DNA from 2 places in the Paenibacillus naphthalenovorans genome. Region 2 is predicted to be linked to the other one. Evidence: riboswitches for the same ligand, from Rfam matches in the RefSeq annotation. Region 2 holds a riboswitch; the other holds the start of a gene.
The links. A riboswitch is a leader RNA that binds a small molecule or an ion and turns the genes downstream of it on or off. The one in region 2 is predicted to bind cyclic di-AMP.
Positions count from the first base shown of each region.

Region 1: it holds a riboswitch for cyclic di-AMP, as region 2 does, so the genes downstream of both, IJ22_RS24790 (stalk domain-containing protein) here and IJ22_RS22025 (resuscitation-promoting factor) in region 2, are expected to answer to the same signal.

Region 1 covers NZ_CP013652.1:5,040,815-5,056,115, reverse strand. The annotation lists gene purM (phosphoribosylformylglycinamidine cyclo-ligase) at 1-832, opposite strand, end outside; gene purF (amidophosphoribosyltransferase) at 1,068-2,609, opposite strand; gene purL (phosphoribosylformylglycinamidine synthase subunit PurL) at 2,594-4,837, opposite strand; gene purQ (phosphoribosylformylglycinamidine synthase subunit PurQ) at 4,815-5,510, opposite strand; gene purS (phosphoribosylformylglycinamidine synthase subunit PurS) at 5,531-5,779, opposite strand; gene IJ22_RS24815 (phosphoribosylaminoimidazolesuccinocarboxamide synthase) at 5,835-6,725, opposite strand; gene purB (adenylosuccinate lyase) at 6,748-8,043, opposite strand; gene purK (5-(carboxyamino)imidazole ribonucleotide synthase) at 8,062-9,264, opposite strand; gene purE (5-(carboxyamino)imidazole ribonucleotide mutase) at 9,261-9,746, opposite strand; purine riboswitch at 9,899-10,000, opposite strand; gene IJ22_RS24795 (DUF6483 family protein) at 10,117-10,833, opposite strand; cyclic di-AMP (ydaO/yuaA leader) riboswitch at 10,980-11,131, shown strand; gene IJ22_RS24790 (stalk domain-containing protein) at 11,137-11,985, shown strand; gene IJ22_RS24785 (polysaccharide deacetylase family protein) at 12,130-12,819, shown strand; gene IJ22_RS24780 (hypothetical protein) at 12,914-13,384, shown strand; gene IJ22_RS24775 (AAA family ATPase) at 13,520-14,284, shown strand; gene IJ22_RS24770 (hypothetical protein) at 14,373-14,570, opposite strand; rRNA gene rrf (5S ribosomal RNA) at 14,914-15,030, opposite strand; rRNA gene IJ22_RS24760 (23S ribosomal RNA) at 15,104-15,301, opposite strand, start outside.
Region 2 covers NZ_CP013652.1:4,483,374-4,498,674, forward strand. The annotation lists gene IJ22_RS21985 (PSP1 domain-containing protein) at 1-360, shown strand, start outside; gene IJ22_RS21990 (initiation-control protein YabA) at 398-781, shown strand; gene IJ22_RS21995 (tRNA1(Val) (adenine(37)-N6)-methyltransferase) at 844-1,638, shown strand; gene rsmI (16S rRNA (cytidine(1402)-2'-O)-methyltransferase) at 1,629-2,525, shown strand; gene IJ22_RS22010 (AbrB/MazE/SpoVT family DNA-binding domain-containing protein) at 2,983-3,237, opposite strand; gene IJ22_RS22015 (HD domain-containing protein) at 3,622-4,908, shown strand; gene IJ22_RS22020 (TatD family hydrolase) at 4,945-5,712, shown strand; cyclic di-AMP (ydaO/yuaA leader) riboswitch at 5,937-6,120, shown strand; gene IJ22_RS22025 (resuscitation-promoting factor) at 6,402-7,541, shown strand; gene rnmV (ribonuclease M5) at 7,650-8,204, shown strand; gene rsmA (16S rRNA (adenine(1518)-N(6)/adenine(1519)-N(6))-dimethyltransferase RsmA) at 8,201-9,127, shown strand; gene yabG (sporulation peptidase YabG) at 9,209-10,087, shown strand; gene veg (biofilm formation stimulator Veg) at 10,309-10,581, shown strand; partial or broken gene IJ22_RS26850 (small, acid-soluble spore protein, alpha/beta type) at 10,733-10,912, shown strand; gene ispE (4-(cytidine 5'-diphospho)-2-C-methyl-D-erythritol kinase) at 11,199-12,053, shown strand; gene purR (pur operon repressor) at 12,189-13,031, shown strand; gene IJ22_RS22065 (RidA family protein) at 13,039-13,428, shown strand; gene spoVG (septation regulator SpoVG) at 13,551-13,835, shown strand; gene glmU (bifunctional UDP-N-acetylglucosamine diphosphorylase/glucosamine-1-phosphate N-acetyltransferase GlmU) at 13,970-15,301, shown strand, end outside.

The sequences.
Region 1 (15,301 bases), 560 kb from region 2:
TCGGAAGAATCGGCCATGAACCATAATCAATCTCCACGTTCACGCCTTCAGGCAGCACGCGCGGAATATTCTCCAGGAAGCCTCCACCGGTAATGTGCGCCATGCCCTTGATCTCTACCTGCTCCAGAACGGCAAGCACCGGTTTGACATAAATCTTCGTCGGCGCCAGGAGCGTATCGCCGAGACTCCCGCCCAATGCCTCTACGTGATCGTGCAGGCTGTAACCCTTCTCCTCCAGCAGAAGCTTGCGGACAAGCGAGAAGCCGTTGCTGTGCACGCCGCTTGAAGCCAGGCCAAGCACAACATCTCCCGGACGAATCGTCTTGCCGTCGATGATCTTCTTTTTGTCTACGACACCGACGGTAAAGCCGGCGATATCGTATTCGCCTTCGCTGTACATGCCCGGCATCTCCGCCGTTTCGCCGCCGATCAAAGCACATCCCGATTGCACGCAGCCATCGCTGATGCCCTTGACGATCGCTTCGATTTTCTCGGGAATGACCTTGTCGCAAGCGAGATAATCGAGGAAAAAGAGCGGCTCCGCTCCCTGTACCACGATGTCGTTCACACACATCGCCACGGCATCGATGCCGATCGTATCGTGTTTATCCATCGCGAACGCGATTTTGAGCTTCGTGCCGACTCCGTCGGTTCCAGAGACAAGCACCGGCTCTTCATATTTATCTTTGTTCAAGCCGAACAGTCCGCCGAAACCGCCGAGCTCCGTCAATACTTCCGGTCGGAACGTCGTCTTGACGTGCTTCTTCATACGTTCCACCGCTTCGTTACCGGCTGCGATGTCAACACCGGCCTTTTTATATGCATCGGACACTTGGTATTTCCTCCCCAAATCGATATGACCCTAATTTCGCCGCTGTGCGACGCCTAAATCATCGTTACACCGCCCGCGCAATGCAGTAGTTGGCCGCCTTGTGGTTTTTACTAGCCATCTGAACGCCAATCGAGGCTAGCCGCGCGGATTGCTGCGCTGTTTTTCACCCTTACAGCTTCGAGACTGAGGGCCGCTGCACGGTCCCTGCCCCGTCACTTTTCAAGCACGATCCGCCTCAATCGCAGCCACAGCTGAGCGCGGCTTCGTCTGGGACCGGCGTCGGATAATGGTTGTCGAAGCAAGCGGTGCAATGCCCGCGGTTGTATTCGCCGCCGGGACGGCCAATGGCCGTGAGCAAGCCTTCCTTGCTCAGGAAGTGAAGAGAATCCGCGTTGATCGCCTGGCGAATCTCTTCCACCGACTTCACCGCGGCAATAAGCTCCTTGCGGCTGGGCGTATCAATGCCGTAGAAGCACGGGTTTTGGAACGGCGGCGAACTGATCCGCACGTGCACCTCCGAAGCACCCGCTTCGCGGAGCAGATTCACGATGCGCAAGGACGTCGTCCCGCGCACGATCGAGTCGTCGATCATGACGACGCGCTTGCCTTCCACAATGCTGCGTACCGCAGACAGCTTCATTTTCACGCCCTGCTCGCGCAGCTCTTGGCTCGGCTGGATGAACGTCCGGCCGGTATAGCGGTTTTTGATCAGCCCCAGCTCATAGGGGATGCCTGTCTGCTCGGCGTAACCGATAGCGGCAGAGATGCTGGAGTCCGGCACACCGGTGACGACATCCGCATCGACGAACGATTCGATCGCCAGCTGGCGCCCCATGCGTTTGCGCGCGGAGTGAATGTTCGTCGAATCGATGTCGCTGTCCGGCCGGGCAAAATAAATGTATTCCATCGCGCAAATGGCGCGCTGTTTAATCGGTGAGAAACGGTCTTCCGTCAATGTGCCGGTCTTGAGGTCCATGACCAACAGTTCGCCGGGTTCAATGTCCCGATAGTACTGGCCGCCGACCGTATCGAATGCGCACGACTCGGATGCGAACAGCTTCGCGGTTCCAAGACGGCCCATGACAAAGGGACGCAGCCCATATGGGTCCCTTGCGGCAATGAGCTTATCCTTGGTCATGAAAAGGAACGCATAGGCGCCCTCTACCTTCAGGAGCGTTTCTTTCACGGCGCTGACAATATCGTCGTGCTTGGAACGCGCAATCAAGTGCGCAACGACTTCCGTATCGCTCGTTGTTTGGAAGATGGAGCCTTCCTTCTCCAACTGGCGCTTGATGGCCGGGGCATTGGTCAGGTTGCCGTTCGTTGCAATCGCCAGATCCCCTTCCCGATACTTGAATACGAGCGGCTGCGCATTGGCCAGCTTGCTTTCGCCCGACGTAGAGTAACGCACGTGGGCGATCGCGTTGGAGCCAACCAACGTTCCAAGGTTTTCGTTATTGAACACTTCCTTCACGAGACCCATGCCGCGATGATAGTTGAACGAATCTCCTCCGGTTACGCAGATTCCCGCACTCTCCTGGCCGCGATGCTGGAGAGCATGCAAGCCGTAGTAGGAAAGCGAGGCTGCTTCGGAGTGGCCGAACACTCCGAAGACACCGCACTCTTCTCTCAGCTTATCGAACAGTCCGTCATGGCTGCTGCCGACCCCTTCATTATAATAATCTCCGGTCCACAGCTTCGGCACCTTGACGGAACTCGCCCCTTTGCCCTTGATATTGCCTAGTCCTTGTCCGCCGACTCTCAGTTCATCAGACATGGAATCGCATCCTTCCAAACCTTTTCTAGTTGTGTTACAGATGCATCAATAACCGATTTTCCATTGACTTGAACGTTCAATTCCTGTCCGCCAACCGTACCCAATACCTGCACAGGTACGCCCGCTTCCGACAGCAGCTTCTGCAGTTCTTCCGCCTTGTCCGGCGCGGCGCTGAGCAGAATGCGCGACTGGCTTTCGCTAAACAGCGCTACGTCATTGCGCAGTTCGCTGACAAAGTTCACCTTTGCACCGATCTTCCCGCTAATACAGCTCTCTGCCAATGCCACGGCCAGACCGCCTTCCGACAAGTCGTGAGCGGAGGCTACAAGTCCGCTTTGAATCGCACGCAGCACGGCATTCAGCAGCGTTTGCTCCACATCGAGGTCGATCTGCGGCGGACGGCCTTCCGTTACGCCGTGCAAAACGTATTGGAACTCGCTGCCGCCAAGTTCCGCTTTCGTCTCGCCAAGCAAGAGAACGATATCGCCTTCGCGTTTAAAGCTCTGTGTCGTAATATGGTCGATATCATGAACCAGACCGACCATACCGACAACCGGAGTCGGGTAAATCGCACCTTTGGCGTTCTCGTTGTACAAGCTGACATTTCCTCCGATTACCGGCGTATTCAGCTTGCGGCATGCTTCCGCCATCCCGTCGACCGCTTTCTCCAGCTGCCAGAAAATTTCCGGCTTCTCCGGACTGCCGAAGTTCAGGTTATCCGTAATGGCCAGTGGCTCCGCTCCCGAGCACACGTTGTTCCGAGCCGCTTCAGCTACGGCGATGCGTCCGCCAACCTCAGGATCCAGGTAAACAAAACGTCCGTTGCAGTCCGTCGACATTGACAGCGCCTTACGGGAGCCGCGAATCGTGATCACCGCCGCATCCGAGCCCGGTTGAACCGCGGTCGAAGTCCGCACCATATAATCATATTGGTTGTATATCCATTCCTTGCTGGCTACCGTAGGCGATGCCAATACCTTCATGAGCGCATCGTTCAGATCGGTAACCTCAGGGTAGCGAAGGGTGTCGATACGGCCGTTTTCCTCATAATAAGCAGGCACAGCCGAAGGCTTATGGTACATCGGAACATCGTCCACAAGCGCTTTAACCGGCATATTGCCGACCAGCTCGCCCTTATGGTAAAGCTTCAGGTTGCCGTCGTCCGTCACCTTACCGACCTTATGACAAGGTAAGCCCCAACGTTCAAAAATCGCTTTCGCCTGCGCTTCATGCTCAGGCTTCACCACGAACAGCATCCGTTCCTGGGATTCTGACAGCATCATCTCGTAAGGCGTCATGCCTTCTTCGCGCTGCGGCACCTCATCGAGATAAAGCTCCATGCCGTTGCCCGCTTTGCTGGCCATCTCGGAGCTGGAACAGGTAAGCCCGGCGGCGCCCATATCTTGAATACCGACAACGATTCCCGAGTTGATCAGCTCAAGGCAGGCTTCGAGCACCAGCTTCTCCATGAACGGATCGCCGACTTGAACGGCCGAGCGCTTGGATTCCGACTTTTCAGACAAATCCTCGGAAGCGAATGTCGCCCCGTGAATGCCGTCGCGTCCTGTTGCCGGACCCACGTAGAATACCGGGTTGCCGACGCCTTTGGCCACGCCTTTTTGAATTTTGTCATGCTCAATGATACCGACACACATCGCGTTGACGAGCGGATTGCCCTCATAGCTCTCGTCGAACATCACTTCGCCGCCCACCGTCGGAATTCCGATACAGTTACCGTACCCCGCAATGCCCGATACGACGTTCTCAAATAAATATTTCACGCGATCGTTGGTCAGCTTGCCGAAACGCAGGCTGTTCAATAAAGCAACCGGACGCGCGCCCATTGAGAAAATATCGCGGATAATGCCGCCCACGCCGGTAGCCGCGCCTTGATACGGCTCAACGGCCGACGGGTGGTTGTGGCTTTCGATCTTAAACACCACCGCCTGGTTGTCTCCGATATCCACGATACCGGCCCCTTCACCAGGTCCCATCAGGACTTTTGGTCCACTGGTCGGGAATTTTTTCAATACCACCTTGGAGTTTTTGTAGGAGCAGTGCTCCGACCACATGACGCTGAATACGCCGATCTCTACGTAATTCGGTTTCCGTCCGAGGAACCCGCAAATCTGTTCATACTCCGAGTCCGTAACGCCGAACTGCCTGTAAATCTGCTGCTCTGCAATTTGTTCCGCTGTTGGTTCCTTAGCCGATAGCTGCTGCGCCATGCTTCTCCCTCCAAGTGCTCAATATCGATGTAAACATCCTCCGTCCGTCCGCCGAGCCCAAGATCTCATGCACCGCACGCTCCGGGTGAGGCATCATGCCAAGCACGTTGCCCTCACGGTTGCAAATCCCTGCAATATCGTCCACCGAACCGTTCGGATTGCTGCCTGCTTCATATCGGAAAACGATCTGGTTATTGGCCTTCAGCTCAGCCAGCGTCGCCTCGTCGCAGTAGTAATTGCCTTCGCCGTGAGCGATCGGAATGTTGATCAGTTCGCCCTTATTGTATTCTTTGGTGAAGGGGGTATCCGTGTTTTCCACTTGCAGAAGTGCCGCGTGACAGCGGAACTTCAAGGACCGGTTGCGTAGCATCGCGCCTGGAAGCAGCCCCGATTCGAGCAAGATTTGGAATCCGTTGCAAATGCCGAGTATATATTTGCCTAGCGCCGCGGCTTGAACCAAAGCGTTCATCACAGGAGCAAACCGTGCGATAGCGCCTGTACGCAAATAATCGCCATAGGAAAAGCCCCCGGGAAGGATGATGCAGTCATATTTTGACAAATCCGTCTCTGTATGCCATACATAATCCACAGGCTGTCCGATCGTATCCTCCACCGCTTTATAGCAGTCGATATCGCAGTTGGAGCCCGGAAATACCAGTACCGCAAAATTCATTGTTCGTGCTCCTCCTTTTATTAGGCCTGTACCAGCTCGAAACGGTAGTCCTCGATCACCGTGTTGGCCAACAACTTTTCACACATGGCCTTTAAACGCTCTTCCGCAGCCGCGCGGTCATCGGTGTTCAATTCCACTTCCAGATACTTGCCGATTCTTACTTTCTCCACCTCGTCAAAACCCATTGAATGGAGCGCGCCTTGAACGGCGGTTCCCTGAACATCTAGTACGCTTTGCTTGATCGTTACATACACGGTCGCTTTAAACATCGGATAAGTACCTCCTGCAAAATGTTTGTTCGTTCGATCTACCGCAGAGCGGCAATTACCCTTGCACCAAACGGTTATAAATATCGCGGTAACGCTTGGATGTTTCTTCCACTACATGCAGCGGCAAAGGATCCGGCTCGCTGTTCTTGTCCCAGCCTGTGCCTGCCAAATACGTACGTACCGGCTCCTTATCCATACCGTCGATCTCAATATCGAGCTCGTACTTTTCCTGCGCCCAGAATCGGGAGGAGTCGGGAGTAAAAATTTCATCAATTAATATAATTTCGCCGTCAATAAGTCCAAACTCAAATTTCGTATCCGCCAAAATGATGCCGCGCTCGGCACAAATCGCATGAGCAAACTCGTACAGCCGGATGCTCTTTTCCTGCAGCTGTTCCGTGAGCTCCGCTCCAACCAGCTCTTTCATCCGCTCGATGGAAATGTCTTCGTCATGTCCGACATCGTTCTTTGCAGCAGGGGTGAAAATCGGTTGGGGAAACCGCTCGTTTTTCCGCATTCCTGCCGGAAGCTTATGTCCGTTTACCTCGCCTGTCTGCTGATACTGGCGCCAACCGCCGCCCGTAATATACCCGCGGACCACGCATTCGATATCGATCCGCTCTGCTTTGCGCGTAACCATAAAGCGGTCCTTCATCACCTCGCGGTCCGTAATCAGATCGCCGAGCTTATCCACATCCCCATGAACCATATGATTCGGCTGTATCGAAGCCGTCCGCTCGAACCAGAACTTGCTCAAGCTGTTCAGTACGTTGCCCTTGTCCGGCACGGCCGGGCTGAGCACCCAGTCGAATGCCGAGATCCGGTCGGTGACCGCAATCAGATAGTGTTCGCCGAGATCGTACAGTTCCCGCACCTTGCCCTTATACAGCAGCGGAGCCTTCACATAGGCTTCCGCGCTTGAAATGGCCGTTGTCGCAGCGCTCATCGTCCTTCTGGCCTCCCCTTTATCAGCTCAAGCCCAAACGCTTGAAAATCGTATCCACATGCTTTAAATGCCAACTCGGATCAAATGCATCCTCGATCTCTTCCAAGCTCAAAACTTCCCGTACCGCCGGCGTATTCTCAATAATTTCGCGGAACGAGCGCTGCTCTTCCCACGCCTGCATCGCTCGCGGCTGAACCGTATCGTATGCCTGCTCGCGGCTGAAGCCCTTGTCGATCAGCTTTGTCATTACGCGACCGGAGAAAGGTACGCCGTATGTGCTTTGCATGTTGCGCTTCATATTTTCCGGGAACACCGTCAAGTTTTTCACGATGCTGCCCAAACGGTTCAGCATATAGTTAAGCAAAATCGTCGCATCCGGTAAAATAATACGTTCCACGGACGAATGGGAAATATCTCTCTCATGCCACAGCGTAACGTTCTCGTATGCGGACACCATATGACCGCGGATCACACGCGCCAAACCGGAGATGCTTTCGCAGCCGATCGGATTGCGTTTGTGCGGCATAGCCGACGAGCCCTTCTGTCCCTTGGCGAACGGCTCCTCCACCTCGCGGAACTCGCTCTTTTGCAGCGCGCGGATTTCCGTCGCAAATTTGTCCAGCGAAGTCGCGATCAAAGCGAGCGTAGCCATATACTCCGCGTGGCGGTCGCGCTGCAGCGTCTGCGTCGAGATCAGCGCGGGCTTCGTGCCGAGCTTGCCGCAGACGTATTCCTCTACGAACGGGTCGATGTTGGCGTATGTGCCTACGGCGCCGGAGATTTTACCGTACTGTACGCCGTCGGCAGCAAAGCGGAACCGCTCCAGATTGCGTTTCATTTCCTCATACCAGAGCGCCATTTTCAAGCCGAAGGTCGTAGGCTCGGCATGTACGCCATGCGTCCGTCCCATCATCGGCGTATGTTTATAAGCGATGGCTTTGTCACGAACAATATCGATGAAGTTTATGATGTCCCGTTCCAGAATTTCGTTGGCTTGCTTGAGCAAATAACCGAGAGCCGTATCCACCACGTCCGTCGAGGTCAGACCGTAATGCACCCATTTGCGTTCAGGTCCCAACGTTTCGGATACCGCACGGGTGAACGCAATGACGTCGTGGCGGGTTTCCTGTTCAATTTCGTAGATGCGCTCAATATCAAAGCTTGCCTTTTTGCGCAGCTCGACAACATCTTCCTTCGGAATGACGCCCAACTCGGACCAGGCTTCACAAGAAAGCAGCTCCACTTCCAGCCAAGCCTTGAATTTGTTTTCTTCCGTCCAAATAGCGCCCATTTCGGGTCTTGTATAGCGATTGATCATTGGTTCCCCATCCTTCGTTTAATTCTTTTCTATAGATTCCCAAATATGTGAAGCCTCTATCCAATGAAATGCCGCTTCCACCGTTTCGGACAGCAGATTGACGTGTCCCATTTTCCTTCCTGTTTTGGCTTCATGCTTGCCGTACAAGTGGAGCTTCGCCGTCACGCCGGGCACAACCCGCTCCGATTCCGGATTCACGATCCAATCCAGCAACGGCTGTACGTGCTCGCCCAATACGTTAACCATCACTACAGAAGAGAGCAGCGCCGTATCGCCCAGCGGAAGGTTGCATATCGCCCGGATATGCTGCTCGAATTGCGATGTCCGGCACGCTTCCATCGTATAATGACCGGAGTTATGCGGACGCGGCGCAAGCTCGTTGACGTACAGCTCTCCATCGGCCGTCAGAAACATCTCTACTGCAATCAGACCGATCACATCGAGCTCTTCGGCAATTTGCCGCGCCATCGCTTCCGCCTTCTTCAACACGGCTTCCGGCGCACGAGCCGGAACAATGGACAGATGCAAAATATTGTTCACATGCACGTTCTCGGCCGGCGGAAACACCTTGACTTCCCCCCGCGGGCTTCTGGCCGCAATCACGGATATTTCTTTCTCAAACCGGATAAACTGCTCAAGTACCAGCTCCGTTTTGGCCTTGCTCAAAGCGTCATAAGCCTCCTGCACTTCTTCCAGCGAACGGATGATCCATTGGCCCTTGCCGTCATAGCCGCCCGTTGCCGTTTTGAGCACGCAGGGGGTTCCAAACCGCCGTACCGCTTCACGCAGCTCCTCTTCATTTTTGATCTCCGCATAAGGTGCTACCTTGACTCCGGCAGCTTCAATCGCCCGTTTCTCGCGCAGCCGATGCTGCGTGGTGTAAAGCAATCGGCTGCCCTGCGGCACATACGATTCGGCCATCAACAGGGAAGTCACTCCCGCATCCACGTTCTCGAATTCATACGTAATGACATCCGACTGTTCCGCTAACTGCCTTGCCGCCGCCGCATCGTAATATTCTGCAACGATCTGGCGATCGGCCACCTGTCCGCAGGGCGCATCCGGCATCGGATCCAACGTAACAAAGCGGTAGCCCATCGCGCGTCCGGCCAAAGCCAGCATCCGGCCAAGCTGCCCGCCTCCAAGGATGCCTATGGTTGCCCCCGGTGCATGCACCCGATCAGGATTGTACGCCTTGCTTGCCATATTCTCTTGCGTCATTCCAGCACGCTCTTTTCCACTACCGTCTTTGCGATGCGCTCGCGCCGTTGCGTTATTTTCCGCTGCAGCTCCGGATCGAATGCCCCAAGCATCTGCGCTGCGAGAAGACCGGCATTCGTCGCCCCGGCATGTCCGATGGCCACCGTAGCGACGGGAACGCCGCCTGGCATCTGTACGATGGACAGCAGAGAATCCAGACCGTTCAACGTGGACGTTTTGACCGGAACGCCGATCACAGGCAGCACTGTCTTGGAGGCTACCATACCCGGCAGATGCGCGGCTCCGCCCGCGCCCGCAATAATCACCTTCAGCCCCCGCTCTTGTGCCGACGCTGCATATTCGAACATCAGGTCAGGCGTTCTGTGTGCTGAAACGACTTTTTTTTCATAGGGCACACCCAGTTCCTCCAGCACGCCGCATGCATGCTTCATCGTCTCCCAGTCCGATTGACTGCCCATAATGACTCCTACAAGAACTGACATCCGTAAACCTCCATGTCGTTTATCATCTGGCTGATATAAAAACAAAAACGTCCTTTTGATAGACGCTGGACCGCTAATGCACAGTCTATCGGCAGGACGACAAGAAATATCCACAAGCGAAAGCTAAGGCCATTGCACCGCAGTGCAGACCTTCTATACTATCGCTCACTCGTAGTCCAAAAATTTAAGGTTTTCGGGTAGAAACTTTCGGGCCTTATTCCCGATGATATACGAGAGATTATTCGACTTTTTCCGAATGATTATCCATTCGCTGATACGTTTTCAGTTTAACAGGCTTTAACACTGGATGTCAACTACAAAAGACGAACATTAACTAAAAAGACATAAATAATAGTTCGCATTTCGTACCCTATTCATTCAGATTTTTCCTGATAGTGGCATGTTTTATTTTTATATTCTTCAGTTCCTCGAGGCCGTCTTCGACTTCTGTCTTGGATAAATTGCCTGCAGCCAGCCGCTCTTCTTCGACAGAACGCCAGCGTTCGTACATGCGTATCCCTTCATCCAGCACCGTTATCCACTCCTCACGGAGATGTTCATCCTCGTTTAGCTCGTCCAATAAATGAAATAAAACATCCTCGCTTTTGGCATATTGTCCGCAATCCTCATAATAAAAAACAAGCTTATGCATGGTATCCGTCGGCATAGACGCACGGTTCGCGAGAGCCAGCGCCGCATCGATCCGCTCTTTGAACATCCCGCCCAATTCATCCCGGGGATCCATCTCCCTGGCGGTGAGCAGCAAGTCCAGCGCCTTTAAGCCGTCCTTAATTGCAGCAGCCGCGTGACCGCTCTCTTTCTGTGCAGCGCCCCGCGCGTTCAGCATATCTCCTAAAGCCAGCACTTTTCCTTGATCGACATGTCCGTCCTTGGAAAGCAGTGCGAGCAAATCCTTGGTAGATAAAGCGTGAATCAGCCTGGAATTCAGCCCTAACAATTGACGCATGGCCTGATTCAACAGTTCAAGGGCTTCCTGCAAACTTTGATTTTTCCTTGCGAACATTACTTTATGCAGCACTTCCGTCGTCTGCTCAATCAACCGCATGAGATAATCGCGTCTGTACATGATCTCTTCCCTTCAATTCTGGCCGTGTCGTTCTTTTTATTGTACAGGATTATGCAGCATGAGGAAAACCGGCGCTAGAAGCAATTCCATTATGAGGGAATGATTGGATGATTTTGTGCATTGAACCGGAACATTATCCTATGTTAGGCTTTTAAAAGCCGAATCGTACAGCTTAATTATGTGTACGTACGGGGGACTAAGCACTTGGGGTGAATGCTTGCAGGCTGCACGGCTGCGCTAGGGAACAACCTCTTCCCGAACCCGACAACTAACCTCGGAGGCAAAAACAGGAGGGAACGCATCATGAATTTTCGTTTCAAAAACATGCTCCTGGCATGTGTATTTGCCGTGCCTTCAGTTTTAACGGCATCTATACCCGCACATGCGCAGGAACCTGTACGCCTGGCTGATGACGTCAAGGTACAGGTAAACAAAAAGCTCGTGGCATTTCCGGATGCACAGCCTTTTGTGGATGAGAATCACAAACTTCAGGTCCCCGCGAGAGCGGTTACGGACAAGCTCGGGTACAAGCTTCAGTGGGAACAAGACGGTTCCCGATTCACCATTACAATACAGAGCAGCGACAAAACCGTTTCGCTGTCGACCGGTGACCGGAGCATGACGGTTAATGGAAAGCCGACTCAAATTACGGACCCGGCCAAGTTTGTAGACGGACGCGTGTATGTCCCTTTTCGGCTGATTTCCGATACTTTCGGAATCAAAACCCAATGGGACAAGATCAACCGGATCGCGATTCTCAGCACGGACGGCCAATATCATGCTCCCGCATGGTACCGCCCGGTGAACAAGGTTAGCAAGGTACCGAATTATTCCAAAGTGATCGTAGCCAAGGCTACGGCCTATACTGCTTCTGCCGATGAGAACGGCGGTTATGCGGGACTCGACTATATGGGCAACCCGCTGCGTCTGGGCACCATTGCCGTAGATCCGTCCGTGATCCCGCTCGGCTCTAAAGTGTATGTCGAGGGTTATACGTATGATGGTCTTCCTGCCGGCGGAATGTACGCCACGGCAACCGATACAGGAGGTGCGGTGAAAGGCAACCGCATAGACATTTTCCTGCCTGAGAGCAAAAATAAAGCAAGAATGTTCGGAATTCAACAAGTAAAAGTATATATTCTCGGTTCATGATCTTATTTGATTCTCATCCATAGCACGAAGCGGCCGTCTCTCCATCGAGGCGGCTGCTTTTTTTTGGCTGCCGGACTTGCCGCATACTTTTGTTCTGACGTCCAAAACCTAAGATGGTCATGTCAGAACGGAGGTCGATTCGTTATGCATCGCCGTATGTGTAGGTTCATGATTGCTTTGGTGGTCCTGTTTCTTACCGGCGCCGCACCCTCAAACAGCGAGGTCGTATGGAACGTCGAGACGGATCAGAAGCTGATCGCACTTACGTTTGATGATGGGCCGAATCCGGTGTATACGCCGCAGATTTTGGATTTGCTGAATCAATACGGGGCTAAAGGCACTTTTTTCGTTATTGGCAAACGCGTGCAGATGTACCCTGCCATTGCCATCCGCGAGGTAAACGAGGGACATGAAATCGCCAATCATACGTTCGATCATCATTACTTGAAAAACTTTCCCCCCGAACGTCTCGTAGAAGAAATCCGCCAAACCCAGGAGGTTATATTCGATATCACAGAACAAATGCCGCACGTTTTCCGTCCCCCTGGAGGTTTTTACAATGATGCCTTGCTTCAATCTGTCAAAAAGGATCAACTTACGGTCGTGATGTGGTCTTGGTATCAGGATACGCAGGATTGGAAAAAGCCGGGCGTAGACAAAATTGTCCGCCAGGTTCTGGACAATGCCCACAACGGCGATATTGTGCTGTTCCACGATCTTCAAGGGGACTGCACCCAGACCGTAGAGGCTCTTAAACAAATTTTACCCGAGCTGACGCGGCGGGGTTATCAGTTCGTCACCGTATCAGATTTGATTGCCAAAACACGCAAATAAACCGTTTATCTTCAAAAGATGTGATCATGGTGCGGTCGGGATGTCCTATGATATAATCAATTGGAATTCAATAAGCTATGTTATGAGGGATATCATGCTTTCTTTTGAAGAAAAACGTGCCGTTGTGGAATCGTTCCCGGAGTTGGAACGTAAAAATGTATCCTTGGGCCGGATCAATTATCATTATGAAAAAAGCGCCCATGACAAAAAGATTGTGGTTTATCATCTGCATCCGAACGGTAACGGTTTTGTTTATGCCGGTCTTCTGTATGGTTACGATCAGGATGACAAAGGCTTGGTCAATATTCGTGATTTCTCCAAGGAACAGCTTCATGCGATCATAGAGGCCTCCATCCGCTCTCTCTCCCCGAGAACAACAGAGGAACAGGCCATTATTGGAGATGCAAAAGAAGAAAGATGGATCGGTCCGGATAACCATACGCTTGTGCTGCTGGAAGAAGACGAAATGTGGTATGTGTACTCGGGACTTCATCTGGAGTCCGCTTTTGACACCTATGCTGAGGCGATCGAATATCTGCACGATGAAGGATTTTCACGTATGTAGCTTTATCGCTTAGTTTCAGGACCACGCTTGGTGTTTAAATGAAGGCACCTCACTCTTGGTTGGGATGGGGTGCCTTTGCCTTTGTTTTTTTGTATCATAAACTTGTTCAGGATCATGGGAAAGGAGCGGCGCCGTATGGTTTTCAGAGAGCAACACGCTTACTTGAGGAGTATCGAGCTGTTAAGGGACCGGATTCCCTCATTTACAGCATACCCGTTTAATCTTCCTTCCTTGCGCGAACTCACCTCTTTGCCTTTGCACCCCAAAGTAACCTATATTATAGGCGAGAACGGAATGGGAAAATCCACACTGCTTGAAGCGGCGGCTATCGCATGGGGATTTAATCCGGAGGGCGGCAGTCTCCATTTTACATTTTCTACCCGTTCATCGCATTCCGAGCTGCACCGCTATATCCGTTTGGTACGCGGAGTCCGTAAACCGAAAGACGGCTTCTTTTTCCGCGCCGAAACCTATTACAACCTGGCAACGAACATTGATGAAATGGATCGTGAGCAGTCCTCGGCCCCCCCTATCATACGGTCATATGGCGACAAATCACTGCACGAGCAATCCCATGGAGAATCGTTCTTCGCGGCTTTCCTTCACCGTTTCGGAGGGAATGGCCTTTACATTTTGGATGAGCCCGAGGCGGCCTTGTCTCCTTTTAAGCAGCTGTCCATGCTGGCCCGTATTCACGCTTTAGTGAATCGAAACTCCCAGTTTATTATTTCTACTCATTCTCCCATTTTAATGGGATATCCCGACGCTCTGATGTACAATCTTACGGACAAGGGCATTGAACAGATAACTCTGGAAGAAACCGATCATTATATCATTATGAAACAGTTCCTGCTAAACCGGGAACGGATGCTGAAGGAATTGTTCGCAGATGTGGAATAATCATAAAAGACCAATAGCAAGAGCAGGCATCCTTGTGCTTCCGCCGGATCCCTGCTCTTTCTCTAATGCCTGTGACCGATCCATGAGGTCAGATTGGCTTTCCGTTCTTCTTCACATCAAACTTCCCGCTTCGGTTATCAACGGCTCCCGGCTGATTACCTACAGGAGGATCGATTTGTACGGCCTCATTCGTTGTCCGCGTATGATGCAGGTCGGTTGCTCCCGCGGCATGGGTTCCTAATTCGGCCAGTTCTTCATTTTCGTTGTTATTTTGCACTTTGCTCATGAACTCATTCCTCCTTGAGGTGTGGTTTGTGAATTTACGCTTTCCTTCGACGTAGCTTCCGAGCTTTTTGGAGTATTCGAATCTAGATCCGTCATCTCCATATATCAGCTTTCTTGCTGGATATCATTACAGCTCTAAAGTTGCAAATCTTCAGTTAGTATGCAGTCTGTTTGCCCTGATTCATTCAACCGCTCTTTACCAATAAAGGGAATATCGGAATGTTATGTATGTTAAAATCCAATTTACATCGAGGGAGGCTTCCATGTATAAGCGTAATATTATCCTGAAGTACAAAAAGCCTGCAAGTCATATTAAATGACTTGCAGGCTTTTTGAATACATTTGCTTGGCGACGTTCTACTCTCCCAGGACCCTGCGGTCCAAGTACCATCGACGCTGGAAGGCTTAACGGTCGTGTTCGGTATGGGTACGCGTGGTTCCCTTCCGCCATCATCACCAAACGTATTCATTTCTCAAGGCTTGCGCCCTGAAAACTGGATCGAAACCAAGCTGCTGATCATCTTCATGTGCTTTTTGGATAAGCCCTCGACCGATTAGTATTCGTCAGCTCCACACGTTGCCGTGCTTCCACCCCGAACCTATCTACCTCGTCGTCTACAAGGGGTCTTACTTACTGGGAAATCTCATCTTGAGGGGGGCTTCACGCTTAGATGCTTTCAGCGCTTATCCCTTCCGTACTTGGCTATCCAGCCGTGCCTCTGGCGAGACAAC
Region 2 (15,301 bases):
AGGGACGAAGCCAAAATGCTGGGCGGCATCGGACCATGCGGACGCATCCTGTGCTGCTCTTCTTTCTTGGGGGATTTTGAGCCGGTATCGATCAAAATGGCTAAAGATCAAAACTTATCGCTCAACCCGACGAAAATATCCGGTCTTTGCGGACGATTAATGTGCTGCTTGAAATATGAGCATGATAATTATGAAAGTGCCAAGGACGACCTGCCCCGTGTCGGCAGTGAAGTGATTACATCGTTCGGAAACGGAAGGCTGATCTCCTTAAATGTATCCGAACGTATGGCTAAAGTACAGATTTTTGAACTCAAAAAAGTGATGGATCTTCCTTTGGATGATGTGGTGGAGCAGCTCTAAGCTATTCGCTGCTTCCGCGGCTTGAGGTGAAGAAAGAGTGAATAAAAGGGATATATTCGTACAAATCGAACAGTTGGAAGAGCAAACGGGTGTTGTGCATTCCGAGCTCGGATCTTTGAAGCGGCAAATTATTGAGCTGCTTGAGGAAAACAAGCGGCTGAGCATTGAGAATCAGCAGCTGCGCAAGCTGTTAAAGAAAGAGACGGAGCCGATCACTCCTGCTCTTCTGGCGGTAGGTAAAGTCGCTGACGCAAGTACGGATCCTGCGGCCGCCTCCGTTTTAGTCAAGGAGCCTACCGGTGAAGGCTATGACAATCTGGCCCGCATCTATCATGAAGGATTCCACATTTGTAACGTGAATTACGGGCATTTGCGAACGGAAGGCGATTGTCTGTTTTGCATGTCATTTTTGAATAAATAAAAGCGAACCGTAGGGAGGATGGACTTCTCTACGGTTTTTTTGAAGGAAAGAGGAATTTTGTGTTGGAACAAGTACCGGTATATGAATATGAAAGGGTCGACGATTTATTAACCCAACAACTGAAAATCATTCAAAGCGATGAAGTATTCAGCTTCTCCATGGATGCAGTTCTGTTGGCGAGGTTTTGTTCTGTTCCGCATACGGGCAGCATTGTCGATCTGTGTTCAGGCAATGGGGTTATACCGCTGCTGCTGACGACGCGAACCCGTGGATCGATTATCGGGGTGGAGATTCAAGAGCGTCTGGCCGATATGGGGAAACGGAATGTGCTGCTCAACGGATTGGAAAAACAAATTACGATGATCCATGGTGATTTGCGTGATGCCCCTGATCAGCTTGGCCATGGGCAATTTGATCTGGTGACCGTGAATCCGCCTTATCTGCCCGTTCCCAATGGGGAACAGAATGTGAATGCTCATGTCGCCGCAGCCCGGCACGAGGTGTACTGCACACTGGATGATGTCGTGCGGGTAAGCAGCCGGCTCGTTCGCAGCGGCGGTCGGGTAGCGATGGTGCATAGGCCAAGCCGGTTGGTTGATATTTGCTGCACTATGCGAAAATACCGGTTGGAACCCAAACGCATACGTTTTGTTCATCCGCGGGCAAACGCGGAGGCCAACATGGTGCTGATCGAAGCGCTGCGTGATGGCAAGCCGGAAGTGCGCATGCTTCCGCCGCTGATTGTGTACAAGAACGAAAAGGAATACACCGACGAACTGTTCGAAGTGTACTATGGCCGTCGAGATAAACTTGCTTATACAGAGAACATATATAATAGAAGGAATAGATCAACTTGAACATTCAAAAGAGTTACCATGATGCTGGAGAGCAGCGCGGAAAACTGTATTTGGTTGGGACGCCGATCGGAAATCTGGAGGATATGACGTACCGGGCGGTTCGCGTACTGCGGGAAGTTCAATGGATTGCCGCTGAAGATACCCGGCAAACCCGTAAGCTGCTTACGCATTTCGACATTGCTACGCGGATGGTCAGCTACCACGAACACAATAAGCATGCGAGCGGACCGGAGCTGGTGCGGCTAATGCAGGCGGGCGATTCCATCGCGCTGGTCAGTGATGCAGGGCTTCCGGCCATTTGCGATCCCGGGGCAGATTTGGTAAGGCTTGCGATTGACGCTGAAATCGACGTTATCCCGGTTCCCGGTGCTAATGCGGCTCTCTCCGCGCTCATCATGTCCGGGTTACCGACTGAGCGCTTTACCTTTGTCGGTTTTCTGCCGCGAGACAAGAAGCCGCTGGAAAAGGAGCTTAAAGCGCTAAAGCGTGAGCCGGGCACGGTACTCTGCTATGAATCGCCTCATCGGCTGGTAAAAACGTTAACCGCCATGTCGGAAATCCTTGGCGAGGACCATGAAATTTGTCTTATCCGGGAACTAACCAAAAAGTATGAGGAAGCCGTCCGCGGTACGATCCGGGAATGCTTGGCTCATTTGGACGAGCACCCGCCCCAAGGCGAGTATTGCCTTGTTATTCGCGGCAGCAACGGCGAAAGCTCTGCTGAGTCGGATGATGATGCCGCATGGTGGACTGGCTTGACGCCGCAGGAGCATGTAGCGCGGTACGAGGCTGAGGGCTTCGCCCATAAGGAAGCGCTGAGACGCGCCGCCCAAGACCGCGGCGTCCCCAAGCGCGAGCTATACAATCTGCTTCACCAGGGCAACTGATTTTTGGTTTTGCTTTTTGGTTTGTGGGTTTTGTTGTTGTGGTTGACCTTGCCTTTGATCTTGCGATGCTGCCTTGGCAGCGAGCTCACTTTGCCCGAACAAGAGCTGTTGAGGCTTGCCCCGGGTGCGTCCCCACGGCGGTCAGTCGCTCCAAAAAACACCCAAAGTCCGCACATGCACTCCAACGGAAGAACGCCGCAATCAAGCGTGTGCCCGATCACCTCATCCAAGAGGTGATTCCGAACGTTAGCGCTCCTCCCGCCCAAACGTCCATCAAGGCGCCGAGCGAGGTCCAGGGGCAGCCGCCCATGGGTCCCCCTTGGAAGGAGGATTTAGGGGGTTGATTAAAAAAAGAACCCTAATTCGAGGAAACCACGAATCGGGGTTATAGAGGAGATATGAAAAAGGTTAGAATTACCTTAGATAAAATTGCTATCTTCATTATACCTTATTTTTTTTATTTTGTCACAGGTATTGGCATTTCAGATAAACATTCATGACAGACAATTTTCCCTTTGAAATAAGAGACGTTCTCAGCATTGCCGCAGAAGATACAGGCCGGCTCATATTTCTTCAACATAATGCGCTCTCCGTCTACGTAAATTTCAAGAGCATCTTTTTCGCCAATGCCTAACGTTCTGCGAAGTTCGATAGGAATAACGACACGACCCAGCTCATCAACTTTTCTTACGATACCTGTAGATTTCATCATAATAAAAATTCCCCTCTCCAAGAAGTATAAGTAAGAAGCATTTTGGAAGAAAATTAATCGTCATGATTCGACATAATTCTTTACGAATATGATACCAACCATTCCAAAAATAGTCAACTAAAAATTGAGTCAATTTCATGTTATTTTATGGAATATGACTCTGTATTTGTTATATCTTAAAGAAAAAATCGAGTAAAATGTGAGATATCACACATTTTTGCAAAGTGTATTGTCACAAAAAATACGATTTTTCATTATTTTATTTCACCGTTTACATAGAAAAAAAAGTAAGGATTGGAAAATAAAATCGACATAATTCGACAAAATTATCAAATATACTGATTTGTTTGTCGAATAATAGTTCATTGATCAAGGAGGAAAGCTATGAGCACGCCGATGAAAGAAGAAAAGGTGTTCAAGGATCCGGTACATAAGTATATTTATGTGCAAGACCAAACGATTTGGGATCTGATCAATACAAAAGAATTTCAAAGGCTGCGCCGTATCCGTCAGCTTGGCACATGCTTTTTGACCTTTCACGGTGCAGAACACAGCCGGTTTTCTCATTCGCTTGGTGTTTATGAAGTCACACGCAGGATTATATCCCAGTTTGAACGGAATCAGTATGAGGATTGGCCCAAAGAGGAACGACTGCTGTGCCTGTGCGCTGCTTTGCTGCATGATGTTGGACACGGTCCGTTCTCCCATTCCATTGAAAAGACGTTCGGGAGCCACCATGAAGAATGGTCGTGCCGCATTGTTCTGGGGGATACGGAAGTCAATCAAGTGCTGCGGCGCGTATCTCCGGCATTCCCTCGGCAAGTGGCTGACGTCATCTCCAAAACGTATCACAGAGAAATCGTCGTCAGTCTTGTATCCAGCCAGCTGGACGCCGACCGGATGGATTATTTGATTCGGGACGCTTATTTTACCGGGGTGAATTACGGTACCTTTGATTTAGATCGGATTCTTCGGGTCATGCGCCCGTACCAGGGACATATTGTAGTCAAAGAGAGCGGCATGCATGCTGTGGAAGATTATTTGATGTCACGATATCAAATGTATTGGCAGGTTTATTTTCATCCGGTAACCCGCAGCGCGGAAGTGGTGCTCCACAGTATTTTCCAAAGAGCCAAAAAGCTTTATGAGGAGGGATACCGGTTCCAGTTTATGATTGCTCCGCTGCATAAGCTGTTTCAGCAGCAGTTGACGGTAGACGAATATTACTTCTTGGACGAAGCGTTCATGCAAACCGTCTTGATGCAGTGGTCCCTGGAGAAAGACCCGATTCTCTCCGATCTGTGCTCCCGGTTTTTGCAGCGGCGTTTGTTCAAATATATAACGCTCGAGCGTATCGACACTCAACTGATGGAACGCCTGGGAAGCTTGCTGCAAAGCTTTGGAATCGATCCGGATTATTACCTGAAAATTGATTTCCCGTCGGATCTGTCGTATGATGTGTACCGTCCCGGAGAGCAGGATGAGAAGCTGCCTATCTTGCTGCTGGATTCCAAAAACACATTATCGGAGATCTCCTGCAAATCGGAGATTGTCCGCTCGATCAGCGGTATTCATATGGGGAAATACCATTTGTATTACCCTCATGAGCTGCTGTTGAACCATCTGCAGGAACTGGACGCTGATGTTCGCATCCTGTTAGGTCTGTCCTGAACATTGTCGCAATGGCGAAGAAAGGGGTATGTTCATATGCTGATCGACACGCATGTGCATCTAAACGTACAGGCATTCGATGAAGATCGACACGAAGTGATTCAAAGAGCAAGAGAGAACGGAATTAGTCACATGATCAATGTCGGATTTAACAGGGAAACCATTCCCAGCTCCATCGCTTTGGCAGAACAGTATGACTTTATCTATTCGACCGTGGGTTGGCATCCGACAGACGCAAAGGATATGACCCCGGACGATTTGGAATGGATCGAATCGCTTTGCCGCCATGAGAAGGTGGTAGCCATAGGAGAAATCGGGCTGGATTACTATTGGGATACGTCTCCAAAGGATGTACAAGCCCGTGTGTTTCGTGAGCAAATCCGGCTCGCACGTAAGCTCGGCATGCCGATTGTCATCCATAACCGGGATGCGCATCACGATGTTGTGCAAATTTTGCGCGAAGAAAAGGCGGCGGAGGTTGGCGGTGTGATGCATTGTTACTCCGGGAGCTGGGAAACAGCCAAAATGTGCCTTGACATGAATTTCTATATCTCGTTTGGAGGACCGGTCACGTTTAAGAATGCAAAACAGCCCAAGGAGGTGCTGGAAAAAGTTCCGCTCGATCGGCTGCTTATTGAAACGGACGCGCCTTACCTTGCTCCTCATCCGTATCGGGGCAAGCGGAATGAATCGTCTTACGTTCGTCTTGTAGCTGAGACGGCGGCCCAAATCAAGGGCATTTCACTGGAAGAATTGGCCGGGATTACCTCGAGGAATGCCATATCCATTTTCGGTATAAAGTGAATTTTTACACAAAAGGACACATGTCTTTTTTTATACAAAACAAGATAATCGAAGAAAACAAAACAAAAAACTGTGACCAATGGAGAAAAAGATGGTTTTGGTTTAAAAATTAATAAAAAACAATGATAATTGAGTAAAATCCGAGATTTTTTTCAAAGTTTGTATACTTTACAATTCCAGCCTTCACATCGTACACTCAATATTAACTTCATACGATTGCCAAAATTCCAACATCGCTGAGTTCCGTAAGGGAACGGGGGAACCGCATCGCGGATGTCACAGCGCTACGCTGTTGATGAACGTGGTGTTTATAGGGGTGAATCTTGGGGCAGGCAGCTGCTTCCGAGTAGGGCGACTCTCAAGTCCGAATCCGTCAGCTAACCTCGTAAGCGTTAAGAGAGAGGTAACGATTGTCGTCGGCTTAACTTTTCATTTTGAGGAAAATGAGAAAAGTCACGGGAAGGTTCCTCTTCTCCGCTGACTTTTTTTTGTATTCCCCCGTCATTGGGATAACGATCCAAGCCGGTTCATAAAAAATAAGATTCCAGGAGGTGGCCTTAGGCAAGTACGGTTCTGATAGCCGTTGAAGCAAACGTTGGTAATTGGAGAAGAATATACTTTACCATAGTCGCGTCAGATCTAATCATGCATAACACTCGGATGGCGGGGCTTTAAGGAGGACCGAACAAGTGGGCGTTGTGACACCTGAACAAACCCATGAAAGACGATCATCCAGCTTGTCCTTCGCATTGCGATGGAAGCATGAAAACTTGCGTATGATATCGATCATTGCACTCATATTATTCGCTATGACTTTCATGTTTTTAATCATGTATTACGGTACGTCAATCAAAAGCGTATCGGTTGTTGTAGACGGAAAAGAGCAAACTTTCCAAACTAGAGAATCAGTTCTGCAGCATATACTGGATGAGCAAGGCATCTCTGTCGGTGAACACGACCGTGTGTCGCATTCTCTGGATGATTCGGTGGAATCGGGAGATCGAATTATTATCGAGAAAGCCAAGCCGGTACAATTGACAGACGGTGGGCAAACCAAGACCGTATATACGACAGGAAAGACGGTCAAACAGCTATTTGACGATCAGAAGATCAAGCTCAGTGAACTTGATAAAGTGACTCCCGCTTTGAATGCGGCAATAAACGAAAATAGTGAAGTCAAGATCGTCCGTGTCAAGAAAAATGTTGAGGAAATCAAAGAACCGATCGCTTTCGAAACGGTAAAAAAGACGGAGCCGAAGCTGATCAGAGGCAAAGAACAGGTTATTCAAGAAGGACAAGAGGGCGTTCTGCTCAAGAAGAAAGAAAAAGTCTATGAAGACGGTGTGCTCGTATCCGAACAAATCGTTGACGAAAAGATTCAAACCCAAAGTGTGCAAAAAATTATTGCGGTGGGAACGAAGAATCCCGTAGTAACACTCTCTTCGTCTTCGCCAACCTTGGAACAGGTGACCAGAAACGGCGTGAAGTTCGACGTTAAACAGGTCATCAATAACGTGAAGCTCACTGCGTATAGCGCGGGACCGGCCTCGACAGGCAAGGATCCGGATCATCCGCAGTATGGAATCACGGCATCAGGTACGAGAGTAACGGAAGGTCGCACGATTGCAGTCGATCCAAAGGTCATTCCGATAGGCTGGTGGGTTTATATTGAAGGTCTGGGCTTCCGCAGAGCGGAAGACACCGGCAGCGCAGTCAAAGGAAATAAAATCGACGTTTATTTCGACAGCCATGATTATGCTTTGCGCTTCGGAACAAAACATGGCGCAACCGTATATGTCATCGGTCCAAAGAAGCCGTCGGCTGATTAAGGATGGGCAATTAGGGCAGACTCATCATATATAGAACAGATGAAGAAGAGGTACGGCTAACGTCCCTCTTCTTTTCTCTTGCTGCGAAAGTAGGTACGGACGAATTCCATGATCAAAGAGATTATTGTTGTTGAAGGCAAAGACGATACGGTTGCGATTAAACGGGCCGTCGAAGCGGAAACGATCGAAACCGGCGGTTCCGCAATCAATAAAGAGGTGCTGGAGCGTATCCGGTTGGCGCAGGAACGCAGAGGCGTAATCATTTTCACGGACCCTGATCATGCAGGGGAGAGGATACGTAAAATCATCGCCAGGGAAGTCCCCGGCTGCAAGCATGCGTTCCTGACGCAGGAGGCGGCCACCAGCCGCGGCGACATTGGGGTGGAGAACGCATCGGTGGAAGCGATTCGTTCCGCGCTTGTGAATGTACGCACGGATTATATGGCCCAAGGTACGGAAATCGGCTGGAACGATCTGCTGGAGGCCGGTCTGATCGTTCACCCGGCGGCTGCCGCCAGAAGGCTTGAGATGGGCAAGCGGCTTGGTATCGGTTATTGTAACGGAAAACAGTTTTATCATCGCTGCCGCATGTTTCAAATTACAAAAGAAGAATTCGAGGCGGCGCGGCGGCATTTGGATGAAGAAGAGGGTGCAGCGTTATGAGTACCAATCGCTTTACAGATACGGCGGATGCGGGACAAGCGTCTGTGGAGGACATCGCCTCGCCGAAAAAAACCAAAGAGCTGATGCAGAAGTTCGGCTTTACCTTGAAGAAAAGCTTAGGTCAAAACTTTCTTATTGATTACAATATTTTGCATAAAATCGTTTCTGCAGCGGACTTGACCCCTCAAAAAGGGGCGCTGGAAATCGGTCCCGGGATCGGAGCCCTAACGCAGCAGCTGGGCAAGGCGGCAGGACGGGTCGTGGCCATTGAGATCGACCAAAGACTACTGCCGATGCTTGAGGAGACATTATCCCCTTATCCTCATACGACCGTTGTCCACGGCGATGTGCTGAAGGTTGATCTGAAGGAGCTGTTCGAGCAGCATTTTCAGGGCGTCTCGCAAGTTAGCGTTGTCGCCAACCTCCCTTACTATGTGACCACTCCCATTATTATGAAGCTGCTCGAAGAAAAGCTGCCTCTGGAGAATATCGTCGTCATGATTCAGAAGGAAGTGGCCGACCGGATGGCTGCGAAGCCGGGAGGTAAAGATTACGGCAGTCTCAGTATTGCGGTACAGTATTATTGTATCCCCGAAGTCGTAACGATCGTCCCGCGCACCGTGTTTATCCCTCAGCCGAATGTGGATTCGGCGGTCATTCGGTTGAAAGTAAGACAGACGCCTCCTGTGGATGTGGAAGACGAGGCCTTTTTCTTTGACGTGGTCCAAGCCAGCTTCGTGCAGCGGCGCAAAACGATATATAACAATCTAGCGGCGAAATATTTCACCAAAGAAACGAAAAGCGAGCTGGAAGTCATCCTGCAACAATCAGGCATCGATCCCTCCCGCCGCGGGGAAACATTGTCTATGGAAGAATATGCCGTACTGAGCCGGAATCTTGCCAGAGCGTTAAGTTCCCGTTAACTCCTCCATAGGGGTTATAGGCAATTCACCTGCACCATTTGCCTATATTCGCCATACGATAGACGAGGAGGCGATGCAGCCATGAAACAGGGAGACCTCGTCACTCGTAAGTCGTATGGCGGTGACATAGTTTTCAAAATCCAAGAAATCAGGCAGCAGCAGGCGGTGCTCCGCGGAGTAGAGCTGCGGCTTTTGGCCGATGCTCCGCTTCCGGATTTGGAACCCATGCCTCAGCTCGATCCTTTTCAATATTTGGGTTTGATCCGTCCGAAATGGTTGGATGCCATGAGGCGCACGAATGCATCGCAATCTCAAGCAAGCCCGAACGCGGGGGATAGCAGCACAGCTCCGGGTGCGGCGCCCAAGTCACGTCCGACTTATTTTGACGTGCCGGGTAAAGTGCTGCATCTGGATGGCGATCCAGTTTATCTGCGCAAATGCATGGTCTTATACGGAGAGCTCCGGGTACCGGCCGAAGGATTCTATGTGACGGAAGCCCATATGGCTGATGCGCTCTACCGCCTGCTGCCCCAAATCCAGCCCGATATTGTAGTGGTGACCGGACATGACGGCCTTCTGAAGCACCGGAGTAGAGGGGACATTACCTCGCTTAGCAGTTACAAAAATTCGCATAATTTCGTGAATGCGGTGCACGCAGCAAGGCAATATGAAAAAAACCGTGACGCATTGACGATTATCGCCGGTGCGTGCCAATCCCATTTTGAAGCGCTGCTGCAAGCCGGAGCCAATTATGCCAGTTCCCCCGCCCGTGTGCTGATTCATGCTCTTGACCCGTTGTGCATCGCGGCTAAAGTGGCTTTTACGCCCATTCGCGATACGGTGAATATCGTAGATGTCATTGGGCTCACACACAGTGGTTTGGAGGGGCTCGGCGGCATAGAATCACGAGGCAGCTATCGCCGGGGCGTGCCCAAAATTCAACACGCAAATCAGACTTAAGCGCCGAAAGGTGCTTTTTTTCTTTTTCAATTCTCCAATCCATCCAGAATAATTTTTGACAATTCTGTGAATGAAAGTAAAGGTGATTTATGTTTTTCTGCAGAAACCAAGGAAAAAAAGTCATTGACAACACGTTTGTATGGCTGATATAATATTCAGCTTAAATTGACATACTACCTTTGTTGCGTTATAATTAAATAGGAAAGAGGTGGTAGTGATCAATGGCTAAAAATACGCTGTTGGATATCAAACGCAGTTTGGAACCTCATGTCGGACAAAAGATCATGTTAAAAGCAAATGGCGGTCGCCGCAAGACCATCGAAAGATCCGGTGTATTGGAGGAAACCTATCCTTCCGTATTTATTGTGAAGCTGGATCAGGAACACCAGACCTTCAAGCGCGTTTCTTACAGCTACGCAGACATTTTGACGGAATCGGTTGAAGTGACAGTGCAAGGCGATGACGGAGAAGTGCGGATTACAATACAACAATAATACATAAACGGTTGGCTTGCTCGAGCGGTCAGCCGTTTTTGCTTGTGTACTTCATAAGACGGTGCTGCCGTCGATAAAGTTGCATGATTTCCTGGAATCGGCGCATACTAGCTTTTACTAACTTCAAATCAACAGCGAAGGAGGTAAGGTTATGGGGCGCAGAAATCGCAGAGGGGTTATGTCCGATGCTTTCAAATATGAACTTGCCAAAGATCTCGGCTTCTACGAAACCGTACAGCGAGAAGGCTGGGGCGGCATAAGAACGAAGGATGCGGGCAATATGGTAAAGCGGGCAATCCAAATTGCGGAGGGAACGTTGCAAAAGCAGAACCCGATCCCGGTTGGAAACGTAGGGATGGCTCCCGGACAAGGTACGATTCCCGCGCAGGGGGCGATAGCGTCGCCGTTTCAGGAATCCCTAGCGCCAAGGTACGGCGGCGTGCAGCCAACTGTACAGACGCCGGTGTATTCCCCGTACTCCAGGCCGTAATTGCACCATTAAAGAAAGCTAGAGCAGCCAAGAGGCCGCTTTAGCTTTTTTTTGTGCCGTTTTTGGTATAGTATTAGGAGAAGAACGGTAAGCCCGTATAGACAGACAGTTGTAAAGAAGGTGTCCTATGAAGGTATTCGAGAAAGCCCCGGCAAAAATCAATTTGTCCCTGGATGTATTATATAAGCGTGAAGATGGCTATCATGAAGTGGAGATGGTTATGACCATGGTCGATCTGGCGGACCGGATCGAAATGCAGGAGCTGCCGCGCGACACGATCATCATATCGAGTCAAGCCGGGTACATACCGCTGGATGAAAAAAATCTCGCTTTTCAAGCCGCTCGTCTGATCAAAGAGCGATATGACGTTAAGCAAGGAGTATATATTCATTTGGATAAGAAAATCCCGGTAGCTGCGGGACTTGCCGGCGGGAGCAGCGATGCCGCGGCTACCTTGCGTGGGCTGAATCGGTTGTGGAGGCTTGGCATAGGGATGAAAGAACTGCAGAAGCTCGGGGAAGAGCTCGGTTCGGATGTGCCATTCTGTGTAACCGGAGGAACAGCGATTGCACGGGGACGCGGCGAAAAGCTGGAGCCGATCGAATCACCCCCGCAGTGTTGGGTTATTCTGGCTAAGCCCCCGATCAACGTGTCTACATCGGAAATATACGGCAAGCTGCAGGTCGGCGCCATCCGGAAGCATCCTTCCACTGCGGGAGTGCTTGAGGCGATCCGGGAGAAGCGGTTCGAACAGCTGTGCGGGGAGCTCGGCAATGTGCTGGAGGAAATTACGCTGGAGCTTTACCCGGAGGTGCGGCAGCTGAAAGAAGTAATGGCTAAACTGGGGGCTGACGGCGTATTGATGTCGGGGAGCGGTCCTACCGTTTTTGGACTGGTTTCGAAAGAAGCCAAGGTTCCTCGCATTTATAACGGGCTAAGAGGCTTTTGCAAAGATGTTTATGCTGTAAGACTGCTGACTTGAACAAGATGATAATGTCACTTTGGTGTCATTATATTTTTCGCGATGTGCTTGTATAAATACGTATAAAAATGTTATATTTTCATTATATTATTCGGATTTTATTATAACATGCGTCGTAAATTAGGGGGTGCACCAGTGAAAAAAATGAAAAGAAGCGCAAGATTGGTGGAAATGACCCAATACTTGCTAATTCGCCCCCATACGTTGATTCCTTTGACGACTTTCGCTGACCGCTACAACTCCGCCAAATCTTCTATTAGCGAAGACTTGGCCATCATTAAGGAAGTGTTTGAAGAAGAAGGTCTTGGGGAACTGCAGACGCTTGCAGGCGCGGCAGGGGGTGTCAAGTTCATCCCGAAAGTATCAAGAGACCATTCCCTGCAGTTTATCAACCAGCTGTGCAGACAGCTTGAGCAGCCGGAGAGAATACTGCCAGGCGGATATTTATACATGTCCGACATCATGGGACAGCCGATGGTCTTGAACGAAGTGGGCAAAATGTTCGCATCCGTTTTTGCGGGCAAAGACATCGACGTGGTCATGACTGTGGAAACCAAGGGTATTCCATTGGCTTACTCGACGGCCACATATTTAAATTTGCCGGTCGTCATCGTACGCCGGGACAATAAAGTAACCGAGGGTTCAGCCGTAAGCATCAACTATGTCTCGGGGTCGAACAAGCGGATTCAAACGATGTCCTTATCGCGGCGAGCGCTCAAGGAAGAATCCAAAGTATTAATAATCGATGACTTCATGAGGGTCGGCGGTACGATTCACGGTATGATGGATCTGCTGCAGGAGTTTAAAGCTACGGTGAAGGGCGTGGGCGTTTTTGTAGAGTCGGGTGAAGTGGAGGAGCATCTGGTGGAAGATTACGTTTCTTTGGCCAAGCTGTCCGCGGTAGATCCGAAGACAAAACAAATCACAGTCGAGCCGGGCAACTATTTTCGTGAAGGCGATACCTTTGATGAGGAGTGATCAATCAATGACGAACATAAGTATCATTTCAACAGACCAGGCGCCAGCCGCTATCGGTCCTTACTCGCAAGCGGTTCGGGTCGGATCGCTTCTATTTACTTCAGGCCAGATTCCGCTCGGATCGGACGGCCAATTGGTCCCCGGAGGCGTAGAAGAGCAGACCCATCAAGTATTCCGCAATTTAAGCGCAGTGCTTGCGGCAGCCGGAGCGACTTTCCGGGATGTCGTGAAGGCAACCGTTTTCATCAAAGATATGAATCAATTTGCCCAGATCAATGAAATTTACGCTTCGTATTTCGGAGACCATAAGCCGGCTCGCTCGACGGTAGAAGTGGCGCGGCTTCCGAAGGATGTTTTTGTCGAAATCGAGCTTATTGCAGCGTTAAATGTCGAATAATTTTAAAAAGACAAATTATTTATAAAAAAGCGGAAAAATTTTGAATGGAAAGCAGGAATTTGCCCTAAAATGTGGAATTTATACCTCAAGTCAACAAGATGGAAAAAGGTGGTGAACTAGAGGTGCAAATAACTGACGTCAGACTTCGTCGGGTAAACTCCGAGGGCAGAATGAAAGCCATTGCTTCCATTACCATCGATAACGAATTTGTAGTTCATGACATTCGTGTGATTGACGGTAACAACGGCATGTTCGTAGCTATGCCGAGCAAGAGGACGCCGGATGGGGAATTCAGGGATATCGCGCATCCGATTTCCTCTTCCACTCGTGAGAAGATTCAATCGGCGGTACTGACAGAATATGAACGGGCCGCAGCGGATGAAGAAGTAATTGAAGAAGGGGCATAAACCGATGTTCTTAAAGAGCCTGTGGGCTCTTTTTTCTTTTTCCTCATGAAACGGGTGTACGGAGATTGCATTTTGAAGACCCCGACCCGTATACTAACATAGAATGATTAACTTGAACGAAGGGGATGGAAAGCTTGAACATCATGGGAGTCGTGCTCGCCGCAGGGCAGGGCAAGAGGATGAAATCAAAGCTATATAAAGTGCTGCACCCGGTGTGCGGAAAGCCTATGGTCGGTCATGTGGTCACCACACTGGAACATATAAATACTTCGCGTACGGTAGTCGTCGTAGGCCACGGCGCCGAAGCGGTTCAAGCGTATTTGGGGAATCGCGTGGAATATGCATTGCAAGAGAAGCAGCTCGGAACAGGTCACGCCGTCCTGCAGGCCAAACCGCTGCTTGAGGGCGAAGACGGGATCACCATCGTCATCTGTGGAGATACGCCGCTGGTTTCTGCAGAAACGCTGCAGGACATGATTCGGACTCATCAGGAGAAGGGGACGGCCGCTACCATTTTGACAGCGGTGATCGACGAGCCTCGCGGATACGGCCGAATCATTCGGGATGCACAGGGGCATGTCAGCGGAATTGTCGAAGAGAAGGATTGCAATGACGAGCAGCGCAGGGTTAAGGAAATCAACACAGGCACCTATTGCTTCGATAACCGGAAACTGTTCGACGCTCTCGCCTCAGTTAAGAATGACAATGCCCAGAACGAATACTATCTCACCGATGTGATCAGTATTCTGGTCAGTCGTGGTGAAAAAATCGAAGGCTGCGTGATGAAGGATATCCGGGAGTCCATCGGTGTCAACGATCGGCTGGCTCTGTCGCAGGCGGAAGCGGACATGCGTCAGATCATTAACCGGCGCCATATGCTCGGAGGGGTTACGATCATTGACCCTTCGAATACGTATATCGAAGCGGATGTGCAAATCGGTGCGGACACCGTCATTTTACCGGGTACGATCCTTAGGGGCAAAACAGTGATCGGAGAGGACTGTGTCATTGGGCCTCAGGCCGATATCACAGACAGCACCCTCGCCAACGGCATCACGGTCAAGCATTCGGTGCTGCAGGAAGCGGTGATCGGCGCCGGAACGACCGTCGGGCCTTACGCTTACTTACGACCGGGTTCGAATTTGGGCGAAGACGTGAAAATCGGGGACTTTGTTGAGATTAAGAATGCCAGACTGGCTGACGGAGTCAAGGTATCTCATTTGAGTTACGTCGGGGACGCGGTGATTGGACGGAATGTGAACTTTGGCTGCGGCGCGATTACCGTAAACTATGACGGCTATAACAAACAGCTGACCGAGGTGGAGGACGACGCCTTTATCGGCAGCAACGTCAATCTTGTGGCTCCGGTCAAAATCGGCAAAGGCGCTTACGTCGTTGCAGGCTCGACCATCACCGATGATGTCGAAGCGGGGGATCTTGCCATTGCCAGAGAACGGCAGGTAAAC